Regions from separate parts of the Pseudomonas koreensis genome, predicted to be linked through region 2. Evidence: predicted binding sites of a transcription regulator. Region 2 holds the regulator's gene; the other holds the start of a gene.
What was found. The regulator FliA, encoded in region 2, starts transcription of late flagellar genes. The targets are predictions, from matches to a motif close to CTAAAGTTTNNNNNNNNNNNGCCGNTAA.
Positions count from the first base shown of each region.

Region 1: the regulator FliA is predicted to act here: its motif matches at 1,538-1,565, upstream of J2Y90_RS01645 (methyl-accepting chemotaxis protein).

Region 1 covers NZ_JALJWP010000001.1:354,374-360,536, reverse strand. Annotated here, with positions in the region: gene clpB (ATP-dependent chaperone ClpB) at 1-761, shown strand, start outside; tRNA gene J2Y90_RS01665 (tRNA-Asn) at 1,059-1,134, shown strand; tRNA gene J2Y90_RS01660 (tRNA-Pro) at 1,144-1,220, shown strand; tRNA gene J2Y90_RS01655 (tRNA-Lys) at 1,226-1,301, shown strand; tRNA gene J2Y90_RS01650 (tRNA-Pro) at 1,399-1,475, shown strand; gene J2Y90_RS01645 (methyl-accepting chemotaxis protein) at 1,638-3,263, shown strand; gene J2Y90_RS01640 (NAD(P)/FAD-dependent oxidoreductase) at 3,420-4,718, opposite strand; gene J2Y90_RS01635 (DUF3094 domain-containing protein) at 4,785-4,958, opposite strand; gene J2Y90_RS01630 (MOSC domain-containing protein) at 5,010-5,537, opposite strand; gene J2Y90_RS01625 (DUF1780 domain-containing protein) at 5,534-6,160, opposite strand.
Region 2 covers NZ_JALJWP010000001.1:3,043,844-3,055,010, forward strand. Annotated here, with positions in the region: gene flhA (flagellar biosynthesis protein FlhA) at 127-2,256, shown strand; gene flhF (flagellar biosynthesis protein FlhF) at 2,268-3,608, shown strand; gene fleN (flagellar synthesis regulator FleN) at 3,725-4,555, shown strand; gene fliA (RNA polymerase sigma factor FliA) at 4,552-5,292, shown strand; gene J2Y90_RS13690 (chemotaxis response regulator CheY) at 5,460-5,831, shown strand; gene J2Y90_RS13695 (protein phosphatase CheZ) at 5,850-6,638, shown strand; gene J2Y90_RS13700 (chemotaxis protein CheA) at 6,693-8,966, shown strand; gene J2Y90_RS13705 (protein-glutamate methylesterase/protein-glutamine glutaminase) at 9,016-10,155, shown strand; gene J2Y90_RS13710 (flagellar motor protein) at 10,155-10,895, shown strand; gene motD (flagellar motor protein MotD) at 10,908-11,167, shown strand, end outside.

The sequences.
Region 1 (6,163 bases), 2.7 Mb from region 2:
TGTTCCTCGGCCCGACCGGTGTCGGTAAAACCGAGCTGTGCAAGGCGCTGGCCGAATTCCTCTTCGACACGGAAGAGGCGATGGTGCGCATCGACATGTCCGAGTTCATGGAGAAACATTCCGTGGCTCGTCTGATCGGTGCGCCACCGGGTTACGTCGGCTATGAAGAGGGCGGTTATCTGACGGAAGCGGTGCGTCGCAAGCCGTACTCGGTGATCCTCATGGACGAAGTCGAGAAGGCGCACCCGGATGTGTTCAACATCCTCCTGCAAGTGCTTGAGGATGGCCGTCTGACCGACAGTCACGGGCGTACGGTGGACTTCCGCAACACGGTGATCGTGATGACGTCCAACCTCGGCTCGATGCAGATCCAGGAGCTGGTCGGTGATCGTGAAGCGCAGCGTGCTGCTGTGATGGACGCGCTGACCTCGCACTTCCGGCCGGAGTTCATCAACCGCGTCGACGAAGTGGTGATCTTCGAGCCGCTGGCACGCGACCAGATCGCCGGGATTACCGAGATCCAGTTGGGCCGTCTGCGCAGTCGTCTGGCCGAGCGCGAGCTGAAGCTGGAGTTGAGCCCGGAGGCGATGGACAAGCTGATCGCCGTCGGTTACGACCCGGTGTATGGCGCGCGTCCTTTGAAACGGGCGATTCAGCGCTGGATCGAAAACCCGCTGGCGCAGTTGATCCTGTCGGGTCATTTCATGCCTGGCGACACCGCCACCGGCAAGGTCGAGAACGACGAAATCGTTTTCGGCTAAGCCTCAGCGGCAATGAAACCGGGAAGGCCTCGCATTGCGAGGCCTTTTTTTCGCCAGGCTGTTGAACTCAAAGGAAAAGGCTTGTAAAGTGCGCCCCGCAGTCAGTCACCGGCAGCGTTTCAACCCACCGGGTTGGAATCTGAAATAAGTTGCAAATCATTAACTTGAAAGCAATTTAGGGGGTTGACAGAGGTGTTCTAGGTTGTAGAATAGCGCGCCTCAGACACACGAACGCAGCGATGCGAAAGGGTGTCGAGAAGCAACAAAGCTTCACCGTTGTAACTTGAAATATGTAGTTCCGTGATAGCTCAGTCGGTAGAGCAAATGACTGTTAATCATTGGGTCCCAGGTTCGAGTCCTGGTCACGGAGCCAATTTCAAATCGGGGTATAGCGCAGTCCGGTAGCGCGCCTGCTTTGGGAGCAGGATGTCAGGAGTTCGAATCCCCTTACCCCGACCATATTTGGGTCGTTAGCTCAGTTGGTAGAGCAGTTGGCTTTTAACCAATTGGTCGTAGGTTCGAATCCCACACGACCCACCATTTTTGAAACCAGTTTGCGCTGGGATCGAATCTTAAGATCAGAGGCCAAAAGCGCTGATCGAAGAAGGCGATCTTTGAAAGGTCGCCTTTTTTTTACCGGGGTATAGCGCAGTCCGGTAGCGCGCCTGCTTTGGGAGCAGGATGTCAGGAGTTCGAATCCCCTTACCCCGACCATATTGAAAATCCTCGTATCGAAAGATACGGGGATTTTTTTTGCCTGCCGGAAGGCGAATCCCTTCAAGTCGTCATACAACCTGCCGATAGCCCGCTAACACGAGGGGACGGCCAACGCTTCGCCCCTTGAATCTGGCCATTACAAGAATAAGGGCGTTCGTCATGTTGCTTCGTCAGTTGAATATTGCTCCCCGGGCCGCCCTGGGATTTGCCCTGATCGCGGTGTTGGTGGCCTTGCTCGGTGTGTTTGCGCTGGGGCAGATGTCGAGCATTCGCGACAGTGAGGTAGCGGTGGAGAACCGCTGGTTGCCAAGTATTCGTGGCGGCGACGAGATCCGCGAACTGATGCTGCGCATCCGCACCATTTCCCTGCGCATGGCGCTCGATCAGGATCCGGCCAACATCGCCACCTATCGCGGCCAGATGGACACCCGCGACAAGGAGCTGAGCGAGAAGATCGCCGCCTACGACAAACTGGTCGACACGGCCGAAGGTCAGCAGCTGTATGACCAGTTCAAGAAAACCTTCGCTGCTTATCGCACCGGGATTGCCCAGTCATTCACTCTCGCCGAGCAAGGCAAGCGTGACGAGCTGACCAAATTGCTGCTGGTTGACATGAAGACCGTGGTCGACGGTTCCGGCAAGCAACTCAACGATCTCGCCGATCTGTTTGCCCGCCAGGTTGCCGCCGAAAGCGAAAAGTCCGCCGCGCATTATGAAACCTCGCGGACCATCGTCACTCTGTTCATTGCCTTGGCGGCGCTGGCCACGGTGGCGCTGGCGATGTTGCTCACACGCAGTATCGTGCGTCCCTTGAGCAGCGCCGTGGATGCCGCTGAAAGTGTGGCCAAGGGCGATCTGACCCGACCGATCGAAACCCATGGCAACGACGAAGTCAGCCGCTTGCTCAAAGCCCTGGCGACGATGCAGCAGAACCTGCGCGAAACCCTGCAAGGCATCAGCGGCTCGGCGACGCAACTGGCCACGGCCGCAGACGAACTCAGCGCCGTCACCGTCGACAGCACCCAAGGCCTGCAGCAGCAGAACAACGAAATCGAACAAGCCGCGACCGCCGTCAACCAGATGACCGCTGCGGTGGAGGAGGTAGCACGCAACGCCGTGTCGACGTCCGATGCCACGCGCCAGTCCAGTCAGTCGGCGCGATTGGGCCAGGAGCGCGTCAGCGAAACCGCCAGCGCGATCAATGCACTGGCCAGCGACGTGCAGCACACCGGCGAACTGGTGCAGTCGCTGGCCAATCAGTCGCAAGACATCGGTAAGGTTTTGGACGTGATCCGCGCCATCGCCGAGCAGACCAACCTGCTGGCGCTCAACGCCGCCATCGAAGCGGCACGCGCGGGTGAAAGCGGTCGAGGTTTTGCGGTAGTGGCCGATGAGGTGCGTGCGCTGGCGTATCGCACCCAGCAATCGACGCAGGAGATCGAGCAGATGGTGCAAGGCATGCGCAGCGGCTCGAGCCTGGCGCTGGATTCAATGCAGGCCAGCGCGTCGCGTGCGGCGAGCACCTTGGTCCTGGCCGAGCGGGCGGGCGAGGCGCTGGTGACGATCACGGCTTCGGTGCACGAGATTCACGAGCGCAACCTGGTCATCGCCAGCGCTGCCGAGGAGCAGGCGCAAGTGGCGCGGGAGGTGGATCGCAATCTGGTGAACATTCGCGACCTGTCGGTGCGTTCGGCTGCGGGTGCTGACCAGACCAGCGCGTCCAGTCATGAGCTTTCGCAACTGGCCAACGCGCTACAGGGCATGGTGCGACGCTTTCAGCTCTGATGGACAGAGATCAATTGCAGGCCTTCGCCTGCTGATTTGCGCACAACACGAAACAATGTGGGAGCGAGCTTGCTCGCGAAGGGGCCGAATCATTCAACGACAGTGTTGACTGACCCACCGCTTTCGCGAGCAAGCTCGCTCCCACAGGTTGGCGCTTTAGTGCAATTTCAGACGCGGCTCGGTACCACGGCCGATTTTGCTGCCGAGCATGAGCATTGCTGTGCGAAATGGTCCGTACAGCGCCATCTGGTGCATGCGGTACAGCGACACGTAGAACATCCGCGCCAGCCAGCCTTCAAGCATCACGCTGCCGGTCAGGTTGCCCATCAAGTTACCCACAGCAGAAAAGCGCGACAGCGAAATCAGCGAGCCGTAGTCGGTGTACTTGTACTCCGGCAGGGTCTTGCCTTCGATACGCAGTTTCAGCGACTTGGCCAGCAACGATGCCTGCTGGTGCGCAGCTTGTGCACGCGGGGGCACGTTGCGATCGGTCCCCGGTTGCGGGCACGCCGCGCAGTCACCGAAGGCGAAGATGTTTTCGTCGCGGGTAGTTTGCAGGGTTGGCAGCACTTGCAGCTGATTGATGCGGTTGGTTTCCAGGCCGTCGATGTCCTTGAGGAAACCCGGTGCGCGGATGCCGGCGGCCCAGACTTTCAGGCTGGCCTTGATCTCGTTGCCATCGGCGGTGATCAGGCTGTCGGCGGTGACTTCGCTGACCGCAGCGTTGGTCATCACATTGACCCCGAGCTTCTCCAGGGTCTTGTGTACCGGCCCACTGATCCGCTCCGGCAGGGCAGGCAGCACCCGTGGACCGGCTTCGATCAGGGTGATGTGCATGTTTTCCGGTTTGATACGGTCCAGACCATACGCCGCCAGTTCATGCGCCGCGTTGTGCAGCTCTGCCGCCAGTTCGACACCTGTGGCGCCGGCGCCGACGATGGCCACGCTGATCTGCTCGATCACATCAGTCTGCCCGGCATGGGCGCGCAGATAGTGGTTGAGCAATTGCTGATGGAAGCGCTCGGCCTGTTTGCGCGTATCGAGGAACAGGCAGTGCTGCGCCGCGCCCTGAGTGCCGAAATCGTTGGTGGTGCTGCCGACGCTGATCACCAGCGAGTCATAGGCCACTTCACGCGCCGGTACCAGCTCGACGCCGTTTTCGTCGTAGGTTGCCGCCAGCTGGATCTTCTTCTGCGCTCGATCGAGTCCGCTCATGCGCCCGAGCTGGAACTCGAAGTGGTTCCATTTCGCCTGGGCGACATAATTGAGTTCGTCTTCGGAAGAGTTCAGAGAACCGGCGGCCACTTCGTGCAGCAGCGGTTTCCAGATATGGGTCAGGTTCGCGTCGACCAGCATGACGCTGGCCGTGCCACGCTTGCCCAGAGTCTTACCCAGACGGGTAGCCAACTCCAGACCGCCGGCGCCGCCGCCGACAATGACAATACGATGGGACATAGGGATAACTCGCAAGGTTTTTAAAGGAAATCTTTTTCGCAGTTACCCAAGCGAGCGCCAGGCAGCTCATAGCGTCAGGTAACTGATAAATCGGCTCAACAGGCCCAGACCAATGGTCACTGCCAGCACCAGCACCAGGAGCATCCACGGCCGGAAAGGCCGGCGCTCGACACGGTGTTGGGACAGTTGCAGGTACTCTTCGACATGCTTTTGGTCTTCGGGGTTCAGGCGGCTGGTCATATTTGCCTCGTCAGGTAGACGTTACTGAATGAGCACAAGCTACAGCGGTGTTCAGCCGGGGTGGAACGGCGCATAGCCGCTGTCCGGGACCGGTTCGACGCGTACCTCATCGTCGAGGCGAATGATGCCGCTTTGTAACACCCGGGCGGTGATTCCGCCATGCCCGCGCACGGCTTGAAAAGTGCCCGGGCCAAGGTTGTTCTGCAAACGTGCGCAGGGCTGACACCAGCCAGTGGTTTCGAGTATCGCCTGCCCGATGCGAAAGCGCCGCCCCTTGAGACTGAACAAATTGATTCCGCTTATAACGAGATTGCGCCGCAGATCTTCAGGCCTGACCGGTTGATCGCCGGGGCGGCCCATCAAGGCGTTGATCACCGCCAGGTGTTCCCACTGAATCAGCGTCACCTGTCGCGCATTGCGGACGCCTGGGCGGGCGTGGTCGCCAGTGAGTCCGGCCTCCAGCCGCGCCTCGACCGCATCGAGTTCAAGCATCGGCCCACGGGATTCTGGACGCACACCGATCCAGCGCACCCGGCCCGTTTGCGGAACCTCGGCGATCAACTGCTGCAGCGGCGTCACAGGCTGATACCCACGTCGAACACAATGCTGCGGCCGAGGTTGCTGCGCAGAAAGTCCGGTGCGTCGGGGTGGGCGAACAGCACGCGGGCGAACGTCGGGCCGACCAGCGACAGCGAGCGCCAGCCCTGACGCAGGTATTCGGTCGGTGGCGGGAAATGACTGTTGAGATCGAGCACTTCGCGCTTGAGGCTGGCGAAGGCGATGATGTCCAGTTCTCCCAGATCCATGCCGCGCTCCTTGTAGTTGTGCGCCTTCTTGCGCAAGGTCGGCGCCAGGCGCAGGAGAAATTCATTGGCCGGGATGCGTTTCGGTTTGGCTTCGCGGCGCACCAGTTGGCTCAGGGAAAACGCGCTGCGGCGGCGCTGCAATTCATCGCGCCATTCATCGTTGAGGCGACGGCCTTCGTCGAGGACGAAAAAAACTTCGAAGTTGGCGTCGCGGAACAGCACGTCCGGCGGTTCACCGGCCGGGGCGAACTCGTCGGCACGGTAGGGGATGTTCAAGCCTTGCAGCAGGCGCTGGCAGACCCAACGCTCACGCTCCCATTTGCGGGCATTGGACAGGAACGCGTTGGCTTGCTCGGCCGCGATGGTCAGCAAGCGTAAATAATCTGAATCATCCATAAG
Region 2 (11,167 bases):
AGCCGATAATCTCAAGCAAAACCGCTCTATTTCATTCCCCGGTAAAAGTTGGAAAGCTTCTTGCAATAGCCGCCCTGCGCCCGCTTCGGGCGTCAAAAGTTTGCTTTAAAGGAACGGGGAAAACCGGTGGATCGCACTCAGTTATTCAATACAGCACGCACCAACGTTGCCGACCTCAGTCGAGGCAATCTGGGCGTGCCGTTGTTGCTGCTGGTGATGCTGGCGATGATGATGTTGCCGGTGCCGCCGTTCCTGCTCGACGTCTTCTTTACCTTCAACATTGCCCTGTCCATCGTCGTCCTGCTGGTCTGCGTGTATGCGCTGCGGCCGCTGGATTTCGCGGTGTTCCCGACCATTCTGCTGGTGGCGACGCTGCTGCGCCTGGCCCTGAACGTGGCCTCGACGCGAGTGGTGATGCTCCACGGTCAGGACGGCCACGCCGCGGCCGGTAAGGTGATTCAGGCCTTCGGTGAGGTGGTGATCGGCGGTAACTACGTGGTCGGTATCGTGGTCTTCGCGATTCTGATGATCATCAACTTCGTCGTGGTGACCAAGGGCGCCGGGCGGATTTCCGAGGTGAGCGCGCGCTTCACCCTCGATGCCATGCCCGGCAAACAAATGGCGATCGACGCCGACCTCAACGCTGGCCTGATCGACCAGAACCAGGCCAAAATGCGCCGTCAGGAAGTCGCCCAGGAGGCCGAGTTCTACGGTTCGATGGACGGTGCCAGCAAGTTCGTCCGTGGTGACGCCATCGCCGGTTTGCTGATTCTGTTCATCAACCTTATCGGCGGCATGGCGGTCGGTATCTTCCAGCACGGCATGAGCTTCGGCGACGCCGGCCGGGTTTACGCTTTGTTGACCATCGGTGACGGTTTGGTGGCGCAATTGCCATCACTGTTGTTATCGACAGCGGCGGCGATCATGGTGACCCGTGCTTCCGGCTCGGAAGACATGGGCAAGCAGATCAACCGCCAGATGTTCGCCTCGCCGAAAGCGCTGGCCGTAGCCGCTGGTTTGATGGCGGTGATGGGCCTGGTGCCGGGCATGCCGCACTTCTCCTTCCTGACCATGGCAGCGCTGGCTGCGGGCGGCGCGTACCTGTTCTGGAAGAAGCAGAACGTCGCCAAGGTCGTGGCCCTGGAAGAGGTCAAGCGTCAGCAGGAACTGCTGCCGTCGCCGGCCCGCGCCATGGAAACCAAAGAACTGGGCTGGGATGACGTCACGCCGATCGACATGATTGGCCTGGAAGTCGGCTATCGCCTGATTCCGCTGGTGGACCGCAATCAGGGTGGGCAATTGCTCGCGCGGATCAAGGGCGTGCGCAAGAAGCTCTCGCAGGATCTGGGCTTCCTGATGCCGACCGTGCACATCCGCGACAACCTCGATCTGGCGCCGAGCGCTTACCGCCTGACCCTGATGGGCGTGATTCTCGCCGAGGCCGAGATCTACCCGGATCGCGAACTGGCGATCAACCCCGGCCAGGTCTACGGCTCGCTCAACGGTATCAACGCCAAAGATCCGGCTTTTGGCCTCGAGGCGGTATGGATCGAAATCAGCCAGCGCGCCCAGGCGCAATCGCTCGGCTACACCGTGGTTGACGCCAGCACCGTGGTCGCCACGCACTTGAACCAGATTCTCTACAAGCACTCCAGTGAGCTGATCGGCCACGAGGAAGTGCAGCAACTCATGCAATTGCTGGCCAAGAGCTCGCCGAAACTGGCTGAAGAGCTGGTGCCGGGGGTGGTTTCGCTGTCGCAGTTGCTCAAGGTCCTGCAAGCGCTGCTCGCCGAACACGTGCCGGTGCGCGACATTCGCAGCATCGCCGAGGCGATCGCGAACAACGCCGCCAAGAGTCAAGATACCGCCGCTCTGGTCGCTGCTGTGCGGGTCGGGGTATCCCGCGCCATCGTCCAAAGCATTGTAGGCACTGAGTCCGAGCTGCCTGTGATCACATTGGAACCAAGGTTGGAACAGATATTGCTCAATAGTCTGCAGAAGGCAGGACAAGGCTCGGAAGAGGGCGTTCTGCTGGAGCCAAGCATGGCCGAGAAGCTGCAGCGTTCGTTGATCGAAGCGGCCCAGCGGCAGGAAATGCAAGGCCAACCGGTGATCCTGCTGGTGGCAGGCCCGATTCGCGCGATGCTCTCGCGCTTTGGCCGCCTCGCAGTCCCTGGGCTGCATGTGCTGGCCTACCAGGAAGTACCGGACAACAAGCAAGTGACCATCGTTGCGACAGTAGGGCCCAACGGCTGAGGTAGTGGTTTATGCAAGTTAAGCGTTTTTTCGCCGCCGATATGCGTCAGGCCATGAAGCTGGTTCGCGATGAGCTGGGCGCTGATGCCGCCATCATCGGCAACCGCCGCATCGCCGGCGGCGTCGAGTTGACGGCGGCACTGGATTACAAATTGTCGGCGCTGGCACCACGGGTCCCGAACATGGAACTCGAAGACGAGCTGCGCAAGACCCAGTCGCGCATCGTCACCGCCCAGGCCGAGCTGAGCCTGCGTGGCGAAGCCGATGGCAACACCAATCAGCAGTTGTTCGCCGGGCTGCCATTGACCGCAGGCCTGCCGCTGACCGCTGCCGAGCCGCTGAGCGAGCCAACCTACGCTGCCCCGGCCCGTCCGGCCGCAGCCCCTGCGCAAGCTTCGGCGGGTGTCGATCCGCGAGCGCTGGAGTCGATGCGTTTTGAGTTGAACAGCCTGCGCGAGCTGATGGAAGTGCAGCTCGGCACCCTGGCCTGGAATCAGCTGCAAGGCAGCCGTCCGGCCCAGGCCAATCTGTATCGTCGTCTGCAGCGCATCGGCCTGTCCGGCCCGCTGTCGCGCGATCTGTTGGCGATGATTACCGATATCGAAGAGCCGCGTCAGGCCTGGCGCATGCTGCTGGCGCACCTGGCGCGGATGATTGCCGTACCGGAAGTCGAGCCGCTGGAAGAGGGCGGTGTGATTGCGATGGTCGGCCCCGCCGGCATGGGCAAGACCACCACGCTGGCCAAGCTGGCCGCGCGTTATGTGCTCAAGTACGGCGCGCAGAACGTTGCGCTGGTGAGCATGGACAGCTTTCGCATCGGCGCGCAGGAACAATTGAAAACCCTCGGCCGCATTCTCAATGTGCCGGTGACCCACGTCGATCCGGGCCAGTCGCTGGTGCAGGCATTGGATCCACTGCTACGCAAACGCGTGGTTTTGATCGATACTGCCGGGCTGCAAGCCAGTGATCCGGCGTTGCGCATGCAGCTCGAGAGCCTGGCCGGGCGTGGCATTCGCTCGAAAAATTATCTGGTCCTGGCAACCACCAGCCAGAAACAGGTTCTAACCGCCGCTTATCACAGTTACAAGCGTTGCGGGCTGGCCGGCTGCATCCTGACTAAACTGGATGAAACGGCCAGTCTCGGCGAAGTGTTGAGCCTGGCGATCAGTCATGAATTGCCGGTCGCGTACCTGACCGATGGCCCACGGATTCCGGATGATCTGCATCTGCCGCGCCGTCATCAACTGGTCAGCCGCGCCGTCAGCGTGCAAATGCAGGAAGAACCCAGCGAAGAAGCCATGGCTGACATGTTCGCTGATATCTATCACAGCCCGACCAAGCAGGTTGGCTGAGGTAATCATGAACAGTTTTTGTACCTACATCGATGGTCTGCCACGCATTGTTCCGATCGGGAACGCGCAGCCAGTAATGTGGCCTCCGTCTATGCAAGACAAGGTAAAGAAATAACATGGGCAGCATGCATCCCGTACAGGTGATCGCGGTGACCGGCGGCAAAGGTGGCGTCGGCAAGACTAACGTGTCAGTGAACTTGTCGCTGGCGCTGGCAGAGCTTGGCCGTCGGGTCATGCTGCTGGACGCCGACCTGGGCCTGGCAAATGTCGACGTTCTGCTGGGGCTGACACCCAAACGCACACTGGCCGACGTGATCGAAGGCCGTTGCGAATTGCGCGACGTGCTGTTGCAGGGGCCGGGCGGGATTCGCATCGTGCCGGCGGCCTCCGGCACGCAGAGCATGGTGCACCTGAGCCCGGCGCAACACGCCGGTCTGATCCAGGCGTTCAGCGACATCGGCGACAATCTCGACGTGCTGGTGATCGACACCGCTGCGGGTATCGGTGACTCGGTAGTCAGTTTCGTTCGCGCTGCGCAAGAGGTGTTGCTGGTGGTGTGCGATGAGCCGACTTCGATCACCGACGCCTACGCGCTGATCAAGTTGCTCAATCGCGACTACGGCATGAACCGCTTCCGCGTGCTGGCCAACATGGCGCAGAGCCCGCAGGAAGGGCGCAACCTGTTCGCCAAGTTGACCAAGGTCACGGATCGTTTTCTCGACGTCGCCCTACAATATGTCGGCGCCGTGCCTTACGACGAAAGTGTGCGCAAAGCGGTGCAGAAGCAGCGCGCCGTCTACGAAGCCTTTCCCCGTTCCAAGTGCGCGCTGGCCTTCAAGGCCATCGCCCAGAAGGTCGACACCTGGCCGCTGCCCGCCAACCCGCGCGGTCATCTGGAATTTTTCGTCGAGCGTCTCGTGCAGCAAACCGCAGGGCCTGTGATATGACCGCCAGTGGCATGAATCTTTACAAAAAGTCGGCGCGTGACGCGCAATACGAATTGATCGAGCGCTACGCGCCACTGGTCAAGCGCATTGCCTATCACTTGCTGGCACGCCTGCCGGCCAGCGTGCAGGTCGAAGACCTGATCCAGGCCGGGATGATCGGTTTGCTCGAAGTCTCGACCAAATACGACGCCAGCAAAGGCGCCAGTTTCGAAACGTACGCGGGCATTCGAATCCGCGGCGCGATGCTCGACGAAGTGCGCAAAGGGGACTGGGCGCCACGCTCGGTTCACCGTAATACCAGGATGGTCAGCGACGCGATTCGCTCGATTGAAGCTAAAACCGGCCGTGACGCTAAAGATCACGAGGTTGCGGCCGAACTCCAATTGAGTCTCGACGATTACTACGGGATTCTGAATGACACCTTGGGCAGTCGCCTGTTCAGTTTCGACGACCTGTTGCAGGACGGCGAACACGAAGGGCTGCACGAGGATGGCGCCAGTGCGCATATGGAGCCGTCACGCGATCTGGAAGATGAACGCTTCCAGGCGGCGCTGGCGGACGCGATTGCCAATTTGCCGGAGCGTGAGCGACTGGTGTTGGCGCTGTACTACGACGAAGAGCTGAACCTCAAGGAAATCGGTGAAGTCCTTGGCGTCAGTGAATCGCGGGTCAGCCAGTTACACAGCCAGTGCGCGGCCCGTCTGCGGGGGCGTTTGGGGGAGTGGCGAGCGCGCTGAAGGCAGTGTGGGGACACTGCGAAACGAGGCTGGTGCGGTGATCAACGGCGCCGGTCTCGATCCGTTGTGCTCCAGACAAACTTTAAGTGCTGCGCCGATTGATTGAAGTGGCGCGTCCAGGTGCTGGGCGCGTTTAAGACTGCTTGGAGGTCGAATTGAACAAAGACATGAAAATCCTCATCGTTGATGACTTCTCAACGATGCGGCGGATCATCAAGAACCTGCTGCGCGATCTTGGGTTCACCAACACCGTCGAGGCCGACGATGGCACCACTGCCATTCCGGTGCTCAACAGCGGCAGCATCGACTTTCTGGTAACGGACTGGAACATGCCGGGCATGACCGGTATCGACCTGCTGCGCCACGTGCGTGCCGATGAAAAACTCAAGCACCTCCCGGTGTTGATGGTGACTGCCGAAGCCAAGCGCGAGCAGATCATCGAGGCCGCTCAGGCCGGTGTGAACGGTTACGTGGTCAAACCTTTCACGGCTCAAGCGTTGAAAGACAAAATCGAGAAGATTTTCGAACGCATCGGCTGATGAATGCGCGGGGGAGCTATGGAGCATAACGAATCATCCCAGGGCGATTTCGAATCGACCCTGAAAAAACACGCGGTCGAACTGGTCGAAAGTCTTGAAAAAGGCAGGTTCGGCGACGCGGTGCAACTGATCCATGAGCTCAATCAGACCCGTGACCGCGGCCTGTATCAGGAAGTGGGCAAGCTCACACGTGAACTGCACAGTGCGATCGTCAATTTCCAGATCGATCCGCACATGCCGCAGGCCGAGGAAGTGTCGCAAATCACCGACGCCACCGAACGTCTGGGCTATGTGGTCAAGCTGACGGAAGCCGCGGCCAACCGCACCATGGATCTGGTGGAAAGCGCCACGCCGGTGGTCAACAGTCTGGCTGATGAAGCGCAGACGTTGAGCGCCGATTGGGGCCGCTTCATGCGTCGCGAGGTCGGGGCTGAAGAGTTCCGCGAACTGGCGCGCCGGGTCGACGGTTTTCTGTCACGCAGCAGCACGGACAACCGTGCGGTGTCGAGCAATCTCAACGACATCCTGCTGGCTCAGGATTACCAGGACCTCACCGGTCAGGTGATCAAGCGTGTGACCCAACTGGTCACCGAAGTCGAAAGCAATCTGCTCAAACTCGTGCTCATGGCCAGTCAGGTCGACCGCTTTGCGGGCATCGAACATGACCGCGCCGCAATGCTTGCCGAAAAAGATCCACAAAAACATCTCTCGCAGGGTGAAGGTCCGCAGATTCATGCCGATAAACGAGAAGACGTTGTGTCCGGTCAGGACGATGTGGACGATTTGTTATCCAGCCTTGGATTCTAGTATTTCGGAATTTCAGGTTTTTTGGGTTTTTAGACCTGTAGGAGCACCCCATTAATGAGCTTCGGCGCCGATGAAGAGATCCTTCAGGATTTCCTGGTTGAGGCCGGCGAGATTCTTGAGCAACTGTCCGAACAACTGGTCGAGCTGGAAAGCCGCCCGGATGATGCAGATCTGCTCAATGCAATTTTTCGCGGTTTCCACACTGTAAAAGGGGGCGCCGGCTTCCTTCAGCTCAATGAGCTGGTGGAGTGCTGTCACATCGCCGAAAACGTGTTCGACATCCTCCGTAAGGGTGAGCGTCGCGTTGATGCAGAACTGATGGACGTGGTGCTGGAAGCACTGGACGCGGTGAACAGCATGTTCAGCGAAGTCCGCGAGCGTGCACCGATCACCGCCGCCACGCCGGAACTGCTGGCCGCGCTGGCGCGTCTGGCCGAGCCGCAATCGGCTGATGAAGCGGTTGCTGCACCGGTAGAAGTGGTGGAAGAGCCGGTCGCCGAAAGCGCATCGGAAGACATCACCGATAACGAATTCGAACAACTGCTGGACTCGCTGAATGCCGTCAAGGCACAAGCCGAGGCCCCGACTGCTGTTGTGGCGCCCGCGCCGGTTGCCGACACGGCCGCCAGCGATGAAATCACCGACGCCGAGTTTGAGTCGCTGCTCGATCAACTGCATGGCAAAGGCCAGTTTGCTGTCGATGCGGTCGCTCCGGCGCCAGCAGCAGCGGCTCCGGCCGCGCCTGCTGCGGGGGACAGCTCGGACATCACCGACGACGAATTCGAAGCCTTGCTCGATCAGTTGCACGGCAAGGGCAACTTCGCCGTTGACGCGCTGGAATCGGCGATCGCTTCGGCGCCGGCAGCACCTGCTGCACCGGCTGCCGCTGCGGCCGGCAGCGACCTGATCAGTGATCACGAATTCGAATCGCTGCTCGACCAATTGCACGGCAAAGGCAAGTTTGACGCCAGCGCTGCGACTGCCGGCTCCGCGTCGAGCGTCGCCACGCCAGCAGCGAAAACTCCGGCCGCCGCTGCTGCGCCGAAACCTGCGGCCAAGCCTGAACCGAAAGCCGAGGCGCCGAAACCGGCCGCCGCTGCTGCACCGGCTCCGGCCCGTGCTCCTGCGACACCGCCGCCGGAAAAACCGGCCAGCGAAGCGGAAACCACCGTGCGCGTCGATACCGCGCGTCTCGACGAAATCATGAACATGGTTGGCGAGCTGGTACTGGTGCGTAACCGTCTGGTGCGCCTGGGTCTCAACAGCGGCGACGAAGCCATGTCCAAGGCCGTGTCGAACCTCGACGTGGTCACCGCTGACCTGCAGACCGCCGTGATGAAGACGCGGATGCAGCCGATCAAGAAGGTCTTCGGGCGCTTCCCGCGTCTGGTTCGCGACCTTGCGCGGCAGCTGAAGAAAGAGATCAACCTGGAACTGGTGGGTGAAGAAACCGACCTCGACAAAAACCTTGTCGAGGCCCTGGCCGACCCGCTGGTCCACTTGGTGCGCAACGCCGTCGACCACGGCATCGAGTCGCCGGAAGAACGCGAAGCATCGGGCAAGGCCCGTGGCGGTCGCGTAGTGCTGGCGGCCGAGCAGGAAGGCGATCACATCCTGCTGTCGATCTCCGACGACGGCAAAGGCATGGACCCGAACGTCCTGCGTTCGATCGCGGTAAAACGCGGTGTGATGGACAAGGACGCGGCCGATCGCCTGAGCGATACCGAGTGCTACAACCTGATCTTCGCCCCGGGTTTCTCGACCAAGACCGAGATCTCCGACGTGTCCGGCCGTGGTGTCGGCATGGACGTGGTGAAGACCAAGATTTCCCAGCTCAACGGTTCGATCAACATCTACTCGACCAAGGGCCAGGGTTCGAAGATCGTCATCAAAGTGCCGCTGACCCTCGCGATCATGCCGACCCTGATGGTGATGCTCGGCAATCAGGCGTTCGCGTTCCCGCTGGTCAACGTCAACGAAATCTTCCACCTCGACCTGTCGACCACCAATGTCGTCGACGGTCAGGAAGTGGTGATCGTGCGCGACAAGGCGCTGCCATTGTTCTACCTCAAGCGCTGGCTGGTCAGCTCCGCCGCTCACGAAGAGCAGCGCGAAGGCCATGTGGTGATTCTTTCGGTGGGCACCCAGCGGATCGGCTTCGTCGTCGATCAATTGGTCGGCCAGGAAGAAGTGGTCATCAAGCCATTGGGCAAAATGCTCCAGGGCACTCCGGGCATGTCCGGCGCCACCATCACCGGTGACGGCCGCATTGCGCTGATTCTCGATGTTCCAAGCATGCTCAAGCGTTACGCCACAAAGCGTATTTGAATCCGGGGCGACGGCGCGATGACGCGCCGCTGCACCTAATGGAGTGTTTATGGCAGTCAAAGTCCTGGTGGTGGACGATTCGGGTTTTTTCCGCCGCCGCGTCTCGGAAATTCTTTCGGCGGATCCGAGCATCCAGGTGGTCGGCACGGCCACCAACGGTAAAGAGGCGATCGATCAGGCCATGGCGCTCAAGCCTGACGTGATCACCATGGACTACGAGATGCCGATGATGGACGGCATCACGGCAGTGCGGCACATCATGCAGCGCTGCCCGACCCCGGTGTTGATGTTCTCCTCGCTGACGCACGAAGGCGCCCGGGTGACCCTGGATGCGCTGGACGCCGGCGCGGTGGATTTCCTGCCGAAGAATTTCGAAGACATCTCGCGCAACCCCGAGAAGGTCAAGCAGCTGCTGTGCGAGAAAGTCCACAGCATCTCGCGCAGCAATCGTCGTTTCAGTGCCTACAGCGCGCCGGCTCCCGCCGCTGCGCCAGCGCCGACGCCTGCCCCGGCAGCGTCGAGCTACAGCAGCCAAAGCAGCCACAGCAGCCCTGTGCCGGCGCGTCCGGCTCCTGCGCCTGCTCGTGCATCCGCTGCCAGCGCTTCGGCGTCGGCCCCGAAACGCAAGGCCTACAAACTGGTTGCCATCGGTACTTCGACGGGCGGACCGGTTGCGCTGCAACGCGTGCTGACGCAATTGCCGGCGAATTTCCCGGCGCCGATCGTCCTGATCCAGCACATGCCGGCAGCGTTTACCAAGGCGTTTGCCGAACGTCTCGACAAGCTCTGCCGCATCAGCGTCAAGGAAGCCGAGGATGGCGACATCCTGCGTCCGGGCCTGGCGCTGCTGGCGCCGGGTGGCAAGCAGATGATGATCGACGGCCGTGGCGCGGTGAAGATTTTGCCGGGCGACGAGCGTCTGAATTACAAGCCGTGCGTTGACATCACTTTCGGTTCTGCAGCCAAGTCCTACGGCGACAAAGTTCTGGCAGTGGTGCTGACCGGCATGGGCGCCGACGGTCGCGAAGGCGCGCGTCTGCTCAAGCAGGGCGGCAGCTCGGTGTGGGCGCAAGATGAGGCAAGCTGCGTGATCTACGGCATGCCGATGGCCATCGTCAAAGCCGATCTGGCTGACGCGGTGTACGGTCTGGACGACATCGGCAAGCACATCGTCGAGGCGTGTATCTGATGGATGTTCTCAGCCTTATCGGCCTCATCATGGCGTTCGTCGCCATCATCGGCGGCAACTACCTTGAAGGCGGTCACCTCGGCGCACTGGCCAACGGCCCGGCAGCGCTGATCGTATTGGGCGGCACCGTCGGTGCTGCGCTGCTGCAGTCGCCGATGAGCGCGTTCAAGCGCGCCATGCAGATTCTCGCCTGGATCTTCTTTCCACCGCGTGTCGACCTGGCCGGTGGCATCGACCGCGTGGTCAATTGGAGCCTGACAGCGCGCAAGGAAGGTCTGCTCGGTCTCGAAGGAGTGGCCGATGCCGAACCTGACAGTTACTCGCGCAAGGGCCTGCAATTGTTGGTCGACGGCGCCGAGCCGGAAGCCATTCGCAGCATTCTCGAAGTGGATTTCTACACCCAGGAATCACGTGATATCGAAGCGGCCAAAGTGTTCGAAAGCATGGGCGGCTACGCGCCGACCATCGGCATCATCGGTGCGGTGATGGGCCTGATTCACGTGATGGGCAACCTCGCCGATCCGTCGCAACTGGGTAACGGCATTGCCGTGGCTTTCGTCGCGACGATCTACGGCGTGGCCAGTGCCAACCTGATCCTCTTGCCGGTCGCGGCCAAGCTCAAGTCCATCGCATTGCGGCAGTCGCGTTATCGCGAAATGTTGCTGGAAGGAATCCTGTCGATCGCCGAAGGTGAAAACCCGCGCTCTATCGAGCTGAAGCTTCAGGGCTTCATGGATTGATGGGGGAAATGGATCATGGCTCGTCGCAGGCACCAGGAAGAACACGTTAACCACGAGCGCTGGCTCGTGTCCTACGCGGATTTCATCACTTTGCTGTTCGCGTTTTTCGTGGTGATGTACTCGATCTCGTCGATCAACGAAGGCAAGTACAAAGTCATTTCCGAAGCGCTGATCGGCGTATTTACCGACTCCGATCGCTCGCTCAAACCGATTCCGATCGGCGACGAGCGGCCGAAAACCGTGACCCCGGCCAAGCCGCTGGTCAAGGATGC